DNA from 2 places in the Wukongibacter baidiensis genome. Region 1 is predicted to be linked to the other one. Evidence: a T-box and tRNA genes for the amino acid it is inferred to sense, from the RefSeq annotation. Region 1 holds a T-box; the other holds one or more tRNA genes.
What was found. A T-box is a leader RNA that pairs with one kind of tRNA and senses whether it is charged. The one in region 1 lies ahead of ileS (isoleucine--tRNA ligase), so its partner is inferred to be a tRNA-Ile.

Region 1 (5,812 bases):
ACAAGATTTCTAACAAGGTCCATCTTTTCTTCAAGCTTAATGTCTACAAGCTTCTCATTTGAAACTGGATAATCACTAATATGAACTGATAAATCACCAGTTAAATTTCTATATATCTCCTCTGATAAATATGGAGCAAATGGAGCAACCATTTGGCTTATGCCTACTAGTATTTCATAAGTAGTATTGTAAACTGCCTTCTTATCTTCTGTCAGCTCAGTAGCCCAGAAACGTCTACGTGAACGTCTTATATACCAGTTTGATAGGTCTTCATTAACAAATTCTTGTATCTTTCTAACGGCCTTTGTTAAGTCAAATACTTGTAAGTCTTCTGAAACAGATTTTAAAAGGCTATTATATTTTGATAAAACCCATCTATCTATTTGCGGTCTATCTTTGTATTCAACAAAGAACTCCTTTGGATCTATTCCATCGGTATTTGCATATAGTACGAAGAAATTATAAACATTTTTAATTGTACTAAAGAATTTACTTTGAACTTCCTTTAGTCCTTCTTCGTCAAACTTAGTTGGAGTCCAAGCAGGTGAAACATAAAGTAGATACCATCTAAGGGCATCTGCACCATACTTATCAAATAGTGCAAATGGGTCTACAGTATTCCCTCTTGACTTCGACATTTTTCTACCATCTTTATCCAAAATAAGGTCGTTTACTAAAACTCGCTTATAAGATGACTTTCCTGTAACAAATGTAGAAATTGCTAATAGTGAATAGAACCATCCTCTTGTCTGATCTATACCTTCACATATAAAGTCTGCAGGGTATAACTCATCAAAGAACTTGTCGCTATTTTCAAATGGATAATGATGTTGTGCAAAAGGCATTGACCCACTATCAAACCAACAGTCAATAACTTCCTTAACTCTTGTCATAGTGCTCGAACACTTCTCACATTTAATATGGATATCATCCACATACGGTCTGTGTAGTTCTATGCTTTCATCTATATCTTCTATCGCTTTTTCAGCTAATTCTTTTCTCGATCCTATGCTGGCAGTATGATTACACTCATCACATCTCCAGATATTTAGTGGAGTTCCCCAATATCTACTTCTTGATATAGCCCAATCATTTAGGTTTTCAAGCCAGTTTCCAAAACGTTTTTGACCAACATAGCCTGGATACCACTCAATACCATTGTTGTTTTCAATAAGTTTATCTTTAAGTTTAGTCATTTCAATATACCAGCTTGGTTTAGCATAGTATAAAAGAGGAGTCTTACATCTCCAGCAATGTGGATAATTATGTGCAACCTTTTGCTTTTTATAAAGTTTACCTTCGTTATAAAGCCACTTAATAATCTCCACATCGGCATCCATAACAAACATGCCTTCCCAAGGAGTAGTAGTGTACTTTCCTTCTTCACTTACAGGTTGAAGTACAGGTAAGTCATATCTCTTACCAGTGTTATAGTCATCTTCCCCAAAGGCTGGAGCCGAGTGAACTATACCAGTACCGTCCTCAGTAGTAACATAATCAGCAAGGGTTACAAAGAAAGCTTTTTTCTCTGCCTTTACAAATGGCATAAGCTGCTCGTACTCCATATACTCTAGGTCTTTACCCTTACACTCTTCTAATACTTCATATTCCCCTTCTACAACACTACTAGCTAAATCCTTTGCTAAATAGTAAACATCTCCATTCTCAGCCTTAACCTTTACATATGTTACCTCAGGATTAACCGTGAGAGAAACGTTTGAAGCCAATGTCCACGGAGTAGTTGTCCAAGCAAGGAAGTATTCATTTTCCTTATCCTTAAGCCTAAACTTTGCAACAACTGTGTTGCTCTTGATTTCTTGATAACCTTGAGCAACCTCATGGCTAGCAAGGCCTGTTCCACATCTACTACAATAAGGAAGAATTTTATGTCCTTCATACATAAATCCTTCTTTATTAAACTTGTCTAAAATCCACCATACACTTTCAATATAATTATTATCAAGGGTAATATAAGGATTTTCCAAATCAATGGCATAAGCCATACGCTTAGTCATTTCTCTCCATAGACCCTCATACTTAAAAACAGATTCTCTACATTTTTCATTAAATTTGTCAAGGCCATATTCTTCTATGTCCTGCTTGTTTTTAAGGTTTAACTGCTTTTCAACTTCGATTTCGACAGGTAATCCATGGGTATCCCATCCTGCTTTTCTCTTCACCTGATAACCTTGCATAGTTTTGTATCTACAAACTGAATCCTTTAGGGTTCTGGATATAACATGGTGAATACCTGGTCTTCCATTTGCTGTCGGAGGTCCCTCATAAAATACAAAGGATTCTCTTCCTTCTCTAGATTCTACACATTTCTCAAGAATATCTATTTCATCCCAAAAGTCAGATACTCTTTTTTCATTTTCGCTAGTAGACAAATTTGATAATTCTTCAAACTTTTTCATCACTTCACCCTTCCTTATATTCTCCCGAACTATTCATGAATAATTCAGGATTATCTGTACTATTAATAGATTTATAATTCTTATGTATAAAAAAGTCTCTTATAAAAATTCTCAAGGTTGACTTTTTTGAAATACATAGCGGAAATTATATTTGTTCATAACTTTAATTGGTTTATAATTTCCTATATATTATAAAAAATCCCTAAGTCAATAGACTTAGGGACGGATATTTCCGTGGTACCACCCAAATTATAGGTAAAACCTATCACTCATTACTTTTAACGTATTTATACGAGATATCTTACTATAACTCATTTCAGATATCTGGCTCAAAGGTGATCTTCACAAGGATGTAAGTTAATGATCTTTCAGCCATGGATCATCTCTCTTAGGTTTCGATTATATACCTTAAACTCCATTCCAAGCTACTCTCCTGTTCACAGCCCTTAACCTTATTCAATTTTTAATCTTTTACATTTTATATACTTTACTACTAATATATAATACATTAAAAAATCATAATTTGTCAAAATTTTTTTTAAGATTTCTTCAAAATTTATTAAATAGTTTTGCCAAATCCTCACTTTTCTATACATATATAGCTTATTAACATCTCAAGCTATCCTTCACTGCGCTGTCTATATGCTACTTTGTATAGCTTTCTATTGTTTAACGTCCATACCTTATCAGAAAAACCTCTTGGCTTAACATTTTCTAATGTCTTTCTCATGTCGAACATCCTCGCATCGATTACATCTAGATAATGTAATATTTCTGCCTCTGGAATCATTGGCCTCTTAGGGCTTCCAAACTCAGGTTCATAATGATGGGAAAGAACCATATGTTGAAGCAAAGTCGTTATTTCTTTATCTGCACCAACCTTATCAGAAACCTTTTCTATATTCTTTATACCTTGAATTATATGTCCTAAAAGCTCTCCTTCACTTGTATATGATGAAACTATTCCGAGTTCATTGGAGTCCATCTCCTCAAGCTTTGCCATATCATGGAGTATTACCCCACCAAACAATAAATCTCTGTCTAGAAAAGTATATATTTCACAGACTCTTTCGGCCATCGTTAACATAGTTAATGTATGATACAACAGCCCTCCATGTATCGCATGATGATTGGATTTAGCTGCTGGATAAAACATTAAACGGTCTTTATTTTCTTTAAAAACATAACTTACAATATTATGTACGTCCTTGTTATTCATAGCCTCAATATAATTTAGTATCTTTTCATACATTGTTTCCGATTCTTCCGGTGCAGTAGGTACATAATCATCTAAGGATATATAGTCTTCATCATCAGCAAGCCTTATTCTCATAATTTTAAGCTGAAGTCTATTTTGCCATTCTGAAACATTTCCTCTAGCCTTTATAAGTTTTCCTTCAACAAATTCATTTTCGTCTTCCTTTGTGCTGTCCCATAGCTTAGCATTAATTTCACCAGTCTTGTCGGCTAAATTAAGATCAAGAAATGTTTTATTATTACTTGATGTCTTCACAGCTACAGACTTTATAAGGTAGAAGCCCTCAATGTTATCTCCTACTTTAAAATCACTAATTTTCTTGTACATAAATATCTCCTCTGCATTTTATTTGCTGTCTATTCTTATTTATAGTGTTCATATAAAGAAAGTTCCAAGTAAATCTTAATTTACGCATATCAAAATATCCGATGTTTCTGGAGATTTTTGATGTGTATAAATTAAAGTTTTGACTGGAATCTCTATAATAGAAATTTTCAATGAAATAAGTATACCATAATTAGATGGGCATATCTCTAAAATCGTTTATTATAATTCATATTAATTATAACATTTATTCGAAATTATGCGTATATATCAGAAAACTCAATATTAATTATTTCAATTAAGTTACTCTCCATTTCGTTTTCACTATTCTCTCTTATGATAGTTACATCGTCTTCTAAAATCTTTGCTGGTAGTTCAATAACAAATTCACTGCCCTTGCCATACTCACTATTTACATTTATAGTTCCACCATGTAGTTCAACCAAGGATTTCACCAGTGATAACCCTATACCGCTTCCTTCGTGATTTCTTGTAAAGGACTTGTCAACCTGTCTGAAGTGTTCAAAAATATATTTTAGCTCATCTTTCGGTATTCCTATCCCCGTGTCCTTAACTGATATAACAATATTCTCACCCTTATCAGTCATAGTTACGAATATGCTTCCATCAGGCTCCGTAAACTTAATAGCATTCGAAAGAAGGTTTAGCATTATTCGTTCAATTTTGTCTGGATCACAGGCAACATTTTTTTCCTCAACATCCGTATCAAAAACGAGTTTTAATTTTTTTTGCTCAACATACCCTGCCACTGACAGAGTTATTTCTTCAACAACGTTTACTATATTATGGTTTTGCAAGCTAAGCTCATAAAAACCGGCATCAATCTTCGTAATATCAATTAGGTTGTTTACTAACCTCAATAATCTATAGCAATTTTGCTTTAAAATCTTTATTCTATTTTCAAGCTTTTCATCTTTATTCTTAAGCGATTTTTCTTTCATATACATGGTTAGAATTTGAATAGTTCCTAATATTACATTAAGAGGGGTCCTTAATTCATGAGAGAGATTTGCAAAAAATTGTGTCTTTAGCTTATCAAACTCAATTGCATCGTTAAAGAGTTTAATATATTTTTCAGCCTTTCTTCGATCGCATAAATCTCTCATTAGAATAAGGGTTGCTTTTTTATTACTATAGTCAAAAACTGTCGATGCAATTTCTGCGTCCAGAACAGCGTTATCGGATTTTCTAATTATCTTAACCTCATCAAAACTGCTAAAATTATTCATTTCCTCTTTTAAATTCTCCATTGTCAAAGTTTTGCTTTCACTTGGATGGAAGTCTACAAACTGGAAAATGTCTTTCCCGATAAAGTGGTGTCTATTTTCTCCACCTAAAAAGCTAATAGCAGCATTATTAATATAAAGAATTCTCCCATCCTTTTGCAATATGATGGGATCTGGCAGTAGCTCTACCAATCTTCTATTGCGTTCTTCACTTTCTCTTAAGAATTTTTCTATCCATTTCCTACTAGTAATATCTCTTACAATAGAAATTATTACCTCTTCTCCGAAAAGTTTAAACTTATGGGCATTAACTTCAACTGGGATCTTGTCTCCATGTTTTGAGACATGTACTGATTCAAAGGTATTATGCCCTTCTTTAATTACTTTTCCCACCTTTTTCAATATATCATCGTGATCTTCGGGAGTCCTAAGATCCTCTATTGTCATATTTAAAAACTTCTCTCTATCATACCCATACATCTTGCAAGCCATGTCATTAACTTCTCTAAAATTAGCAACAGTCCCATCCCTATTTACGTTGCACAACCAAATGGCATCATTAGCTT
Region 2 (5,812 bases), 2.1 Mb from region 1:
GGAGTCAAAGTCCGTTGCCTTACCGACTTGGCTAATCCCCATTGTTTTATTAATGGTGCGGGTAGAGGGACTTGAACCCCCACGTACAAGACACTAGATCCTAAGTCTAGCGCGTCTGCCAATTCCGCCATACCCGCATAGTATGGTGGAGGGAACTGGATTCGAACCAGTGTAGACTCAGTCAACGGATTTACAGTCCGCCCCCTTTAGCCACTCGGGCATCCCTCCATATTTATCGTGGAGCTGGTGATGGGACTCGAACCCGCAACCTGCTGATTACAAGTCAGCTGCTCTGCCAATTGAGCTACACCAGCATAATGGCGATCCAGAAGGGACTCGAACCCTCGACCTCTAGCGTGACAGGCTAGCGTTCTAGCCAACTGAACTACTGGACCGTATTTTAAATGATAGCTTATTTGCAACTAGACAAATAACTTGGTGGGCGCAACAGGACTTGAACCTGTGACCCCCTGCTTGTAAGGCAGGTGCTCTCCCAGCTGAGCTATGCGCCCAAGTCAGCTTCTAATAACTAGAAGCTAAATATTGGTGACCCCTAGGGGACTCGAACCCCTGTTACCGCCGTGAAAGGGCGGTGTCTTAACCGCTTGACCAAGGGGCCAAATTATTGGCCTTGAATGTCGCTCTACTAATTTTTTATTTTTTTCAGCGACAAATAATATGTTACCATGTTTCCGCTATTTTGTCAAATGGTATTTTTTGTATATTGTCTTAATTCTAAAAAATGTTTTAGCTTATATATACAAATATACCCTTCACTAGATAAGTAAAAGAGTCAGAAATAGTTTATCTTCTGGCTCTTTCACAAACCGGCAACGACTTACTCTCCCAGGCGGCTGCCCACCAAGTACCATCAGCGCTGAAGAGCTTAACTTCTGTGTTCGATATGGGAACAGGTGTATCCTCTTCGCTATTGCCACCGGATTTTTCGCTTTTAAGCGAATAAATATCATTAATTTAATTTTAAGTTAGAGGTAATAAATTGTATTTATTCTCTCAAAACTGAACAATGGAAAGTATGGTCAAGTCCTCGACCTATTAGTACCTATCAGCTAAAGACATTACTGCCCTTACACCTTAGGCCTATCAACCAGATAGTCTTTCTGGGGTCTTAATCCATAAATGGATGGGAAATCTTATCTTAAGGTGGGCTTCGCGCTTAGATGCCTTCAGCGCTTATCCCTTCCGTACATAGCTACTCAGCGGTGCTCCTGGCGGAACAACTGATGCACCAGAGGTACGTCCATCCCGGTCCTCTCGTACTAAGGACAGCTCCTCTCAAATTTCCTGCGCCCACAGCGGATAGGGACCGAACTGTCTCACGACGTTCTGAACCCAGCTCGCGTGCCTCTTTAATGGGCGAACAGCCCAACCCTTGGGACCTACTACAGCCCCAGGATGAGACGAGCCGACATCGAGGTGCCAAACCTCCCCGTCGATGTGGACTCTTGGGGGAGATAAGCCTGTTATCCCCGGGGTAGCTTTTATCCGTTGAGCGATGGCCCTTCCACTCGGAACCACCGGATCACTAAGCCCGACTTTCGTCCTTGCTCGACCTGTATGTCTCGCAATCAAGCTCCCTTCTGCCTTTGCACTCTTCGCGCGATTTCCAACCGCGCTGAGGGAACCTTTGGGCGCCTCCGTTACTTTTTGGGAGGCGACCGCCCCAGTCAAACTGCCCACCTGACAGTGTCCCAAGACCGGATCACGGTCTCTGGTTAGAACTTCAGTATTACAAGAGTGGTATCCCAACAACGACTCCGCACAAACTGGCGTCCATGCTTCTAAGTCTCCCACCTATCCTGTACATGCAATACCAAAATCCAGTGCCAAGCTACAGTAAAGCTCCACGGGGTCTTTCCGTCCTGCTGCGGGTAACCGGCATCTTTACCGGTACTACAATTTCACCGAGCCTACTGTTGAGACAGTGCCCAAATCGTTACGCCTTTCGTGCGGGTCGGAACTTACCCGACAAGGAATTTCGCTACCTTAGGACCGTTATAGTTACGGCCGCCGTTTACTGGGGCTTCGGTTCACAGCTTCGCATACGCTAACCACTTCCCTTAACCTTCCAGCACCGGGCAGGCGTCAGCCCCTATACATCATCTTTCGATTTAGCAGAGACCTGTGTTTTTGCTAAACAGTCGCTTGGGCCTATTCTCTGCGGCCACCTCGGGCTATTCACCCTAACGTGGCACCCCTTCTCCCTAAGTTACGGGGTCATTTTGCCGAGTTCCTTAACAGTAGTTATCTCGCTCGCCTTAGGATTCTCTCCTCACCTACCTGTGTCGGTTTACGGTACGGGCACCTTTTATCTCGGTAGAAGCTTTTCTTGTCAGTGTGGAATCAGCAAGTTCGCTACTTATTTTTCGCTCCTCATCACCTTTCAGGATTGCAAAGACGGATTTGCCTATCTCTGCTCCCTACGGGCTTGAACCCACTCAACCAACCGTGGGCTTTGCCTATCCTCCTGCGTCCCTCCATTCCTCAAACGATAAAGTGGTGGTACAGGAATCTTCACCTGTTGTCCATCGCCTACGACTTTCGTCCTCGGCTTAGGTCCCGACTTACCCTGAGCGGACGAGCCTTCCTCAGGAAACCTTAGGTTTTCGGCGGGTAGGATTCTCACCTACCTCTCGCTACTTATGCCAACATTCTCTCTTGTATAAAGTCCACTGCTCCTTACGGTACAGCTTCAGCCGATATACAATGCTCCCCTACCCCTGCCATACGGCAAGCCATAGCTTCGGTAACAGATTTGAGCCCCGGTAATTTTCGGCGCAGAGCCACTCGACTAGTGAGCTATTACGCACTCTTTAAATGAGTGGCTGCTTCTAAGCCAACATCCTAGTTGTCTAAGCAGCTCCACATCCTTTCCCACTTAATCTGTATTTAGGGACCTTAGCTGATGGTCTGGGCTGTTTCCCTCTCGACTACGAATCTTATCACCCGCAGTCTGACTCCCAGATAAAAGAATACGGCATTCGGAGTTTGATAGGCTTCGGTAGGCGGTGAAGCCCCCTAGGCCATTCAGTGCTCTACCTCCGTTTCTCTAAATCTGAGGCTAGCCCTAAAGCTATTTCGGGGAGAACCAGCTATCTCCGAGTTCGATTGGAATTTCTCCGCTATCCACAGGTCATCCGATAGCTTTTCAACGCTAAACGGTTCGGACCTCCACGAAATTTTACTTTCGCTTCATCCTGCCCATGGATAGGTCACCCGGTTTCGGGTCTACGGCATGCAACTAAATTCGCCCAGTTAAGACTCGCTTTCGCTGCGGCTCCAGACCAAAGGTCCTTAACCTTGCTGCATACCGTAACTCGTTGGCCCGTTCTACAAAAAGTACATGGTCGTTCATATAAAGAACTTCCACTGCTTGTAGACATAGGGTTTCAGGTTCTATTTCACTCCCCTCCCGGGGTTCTTTTCACCTTTCCCTCACGGTACTATCCTCTATCGGTCACCAGGTAGTATTTAGCCTTGGGAGGTGGTCCTCCCAGCTTCCCACAAGGTTTCACGTGCCTCGTGGTACTCTGGAGTAGTGCCAAGGATCTTCTTCTTTCACCTACAGGACTTTCACCTTCTGCGGTGGGCCTTTCCAGACCTCTTCGGTTAGAATACCTTCCTCTTTATGGCTCTATCCACAACCCCTAAAGCCGTAGCTCTAGGTTTGGGCTCTTCCCCTTTCGCTCGCCGCTACTGAGGGAATCGATTTTTCTTTCTCTTCCTCAGGGTACTTAGATGTTTCAGTTCCCCTGGTTGCCTCCAACTGCCTATGTATTCAGCAGAAGGTATCTAAGGTTTACTTAGATGGGTTTCCCCATTCGGAAATTCCCGGATCAAAGCTTGCTTGCAGCTACCCGAGACTTATCGCAGCTTACCACGTCCTTCGTCGGCTCCTGGTGCCAAGGCATTCACCCTATGCCCTTAATAACTTGACCATTATATTAGTCAATAAAACCTTTTTACAAAAGTTAAATTAACTCAGTGAAATTGCTTTTATAGCAATTCTGTTTCTCTCCATTGTTCAGTTTTCAAAGAACAAAATTATGATGGTAGTCTTTTTACCTTTCGATAAAAAACACAAAATTTCCCTCAAACCTAAAGGTTCGCTATAAAATTTTGTTGACTTGGTGGGCTTAAGTGGACTTGAACCACCGACCTCACGCTTATCAGGCGTGCGCTCTAACCAGCTGAGCTATAAGCCCATATTTTATTGAACATCCTTAGACATTCAAAACTAAACAGTGTAAGGTTTTCTCCTTAGAAAGGAGGTGATCCAGCCGCACCTTCCGATACGGCTACCTTGTTACGACTTCACCCCAGTCATTGATTTCACCTTCGGCAGCTTCCTCTTAAAAAGTTAGATAGCTGACTTCGGGTGCCCCCAACTCCCATGGTGTGACGGGCGGTGTGTACAAGACCCGGGAACGCATTCACCGCGACATTCTGATCCGCGATTACTAGTAACTCCAACTTCATGTGGGCGAGTTGCAGCCCACAATCCGAACTGGGACTGGCTTTTTGGGATTCGCTCCAGATTACTCATTCGCTTCCCGTTGTACCAGCCATTGTAGCACGTGTGTAGCCCAGAACATAAGGGGCATGATGATTTGACGTCATCCCCACCTTCCTCCGGTTTGTCACCGGCAGTCTCTCTAGAGTGCCCAGCTTAACCTGCTGGCAACTAAAGACAAGGGTTGCGCTCGTTGCGGGACTTAACCCAACATCTCACGACACGAGCTGACGACAACCATGCACCACCTGTCTCCTCTGTCCCCGAAGGGAAAGGTACGATTAAGTACCGGTCACAGGGATGTCAAGTCCTGGTAAGGTTCTTCGCGTTGCTTCGAATTAAACCACATGCTCCGCTACTTGTGCGGGTCCCCGTCAATTCCTTTGAGTTTCAGTCTTGCGACCGTACTCCCCAGGCGGAGTGCTTAATGCGTTAACTCCGGCACCGAGGGTGTGAACCCCCGACACCTAGCACTCATCGTTTACGGCGTGGACTACCAGGGTATCTAATCCTGTTCGCTCCCCACGCTTTCGTGCCTCAGCGTCAGTTGCAGTCCAGAGAGTCGCCTTCGCCACTGGTGTTCCTCCTAATATCTACGCATTTCACCGCTACACTAGGAATTCCACTCTCCTCTCCTGCACTCAAGCCATACAGTTCCAAAGGCTTACTACGGTTGAGCCGTAGCCTTTCACCTCTGGCTTATTTGGCCGCCTACGCACCCTTTACGCCCAGTGATTCCGGATAACGCTTGCCCCCTACGTATTACCGCGGCTGCTGGCACGTAGTTAGCCGGGGCTTCCTCCTAAGGTACCGTCATTATTCTTCCCTTAGGACAGAGTTTTACGACCCGAAAGCCTTCTTCACTCACGCGGCGTTGCTGCATCAGGCTTTCGCCCATTGTGCAATATTCCCCACTGCTGCCTCCCGTAGGAGTCTGGACCGTGTCTCAGTTCCAGTGTGGCCGATCACCCTCTCAGGTCGGCTACTGATCGTCGCCTTGGTAGGCCTTTACCCCACCAACTAGCTAATCAGACGCGGGTCCATCTTGTACCACCTGAGTTTTGACTAATGCGCCATGCGACGCTATAGTTTTATGAGGTATTAATCACCGTTTCCAGTGGCTATCCCTCTGTACAAGGCAGGTTACCCACGCGTTACTCACCCGTCCGCCGCTTTCCAGTTAATCCTTCATCCGAAGAATCAGTCATAACCTTCTCGCTCGACTTGCATGTGTTAAGCACGCCGCCAGCGTTCATCCTGAGCCAGGATCAAACTCTT

Region 2: it encodes a tRNA-Ile, which carries the amino acid that the T-box ahead of ileS (isoleucine--tRNA ligase) is inferred to sense. The anticodon was not compared.

The regions. Positions count from the first base shown of each region.
Region 1 covers NZ_CP138202.1:1,675,870-1,681,681, forward strand. Annotated here, with positions in the region: gene ileS (isoleucine--tRNA ligase) at 1-2,417, opposite strand, end outside; T-box leader at 2,633-2,867, opposite strand; gene R9X47_RS07720 (3'-5' exoribonuclease YhaM family protein) at 3,037-4,002, opposite strand; gene R9X47_RS07725 (PAS domain S-box protein) at 4,257-5,812, opposite strand, start outside.
Region 2 covers NZ_CP138202.1:3,726,433-3,732,244, reverse strand. Annotated here, with positions in the region: tRNA gene R9X47_RS16870 (tRNA-Gln) at 1-41, opposite strand, end outside; tRNA gene R9X47_RS16865 (tRNA-Leu) at 54-137, opposite strand; tRNA gene R9X47_RS16860 (tRNA-Tyr) at 144-228, opposite strand; tRNA gene R9X47_RS16855 (tRNA-Thr) at 239-314, opposite strand; tRNA gene R9X47_RS16850 (tRNA-Asp) at 319-395, opposite strand; tRNA gene R9X47_RS16845 (tRNA-Val) at 437-512, opposite strand; tRNA gene R9X47_RS16840 (tRNA-Glu) at 545-619, opposite strand; rRNA gene rrf (5S ribosomal RNA) at 826-942, opposite strand; rRNA gene R9X47_RS16830 (23S ribosomal RNA) at 1,037-3,959, opposite strand; tRNA gene R9X47_RS16825 (tRNA-Ile) at 4,150-4,226, opposite strand; rRNA gene R9X47_RS16820 (16S ribosomal RNA) at 4,286-5,812, opposite strand, start outside.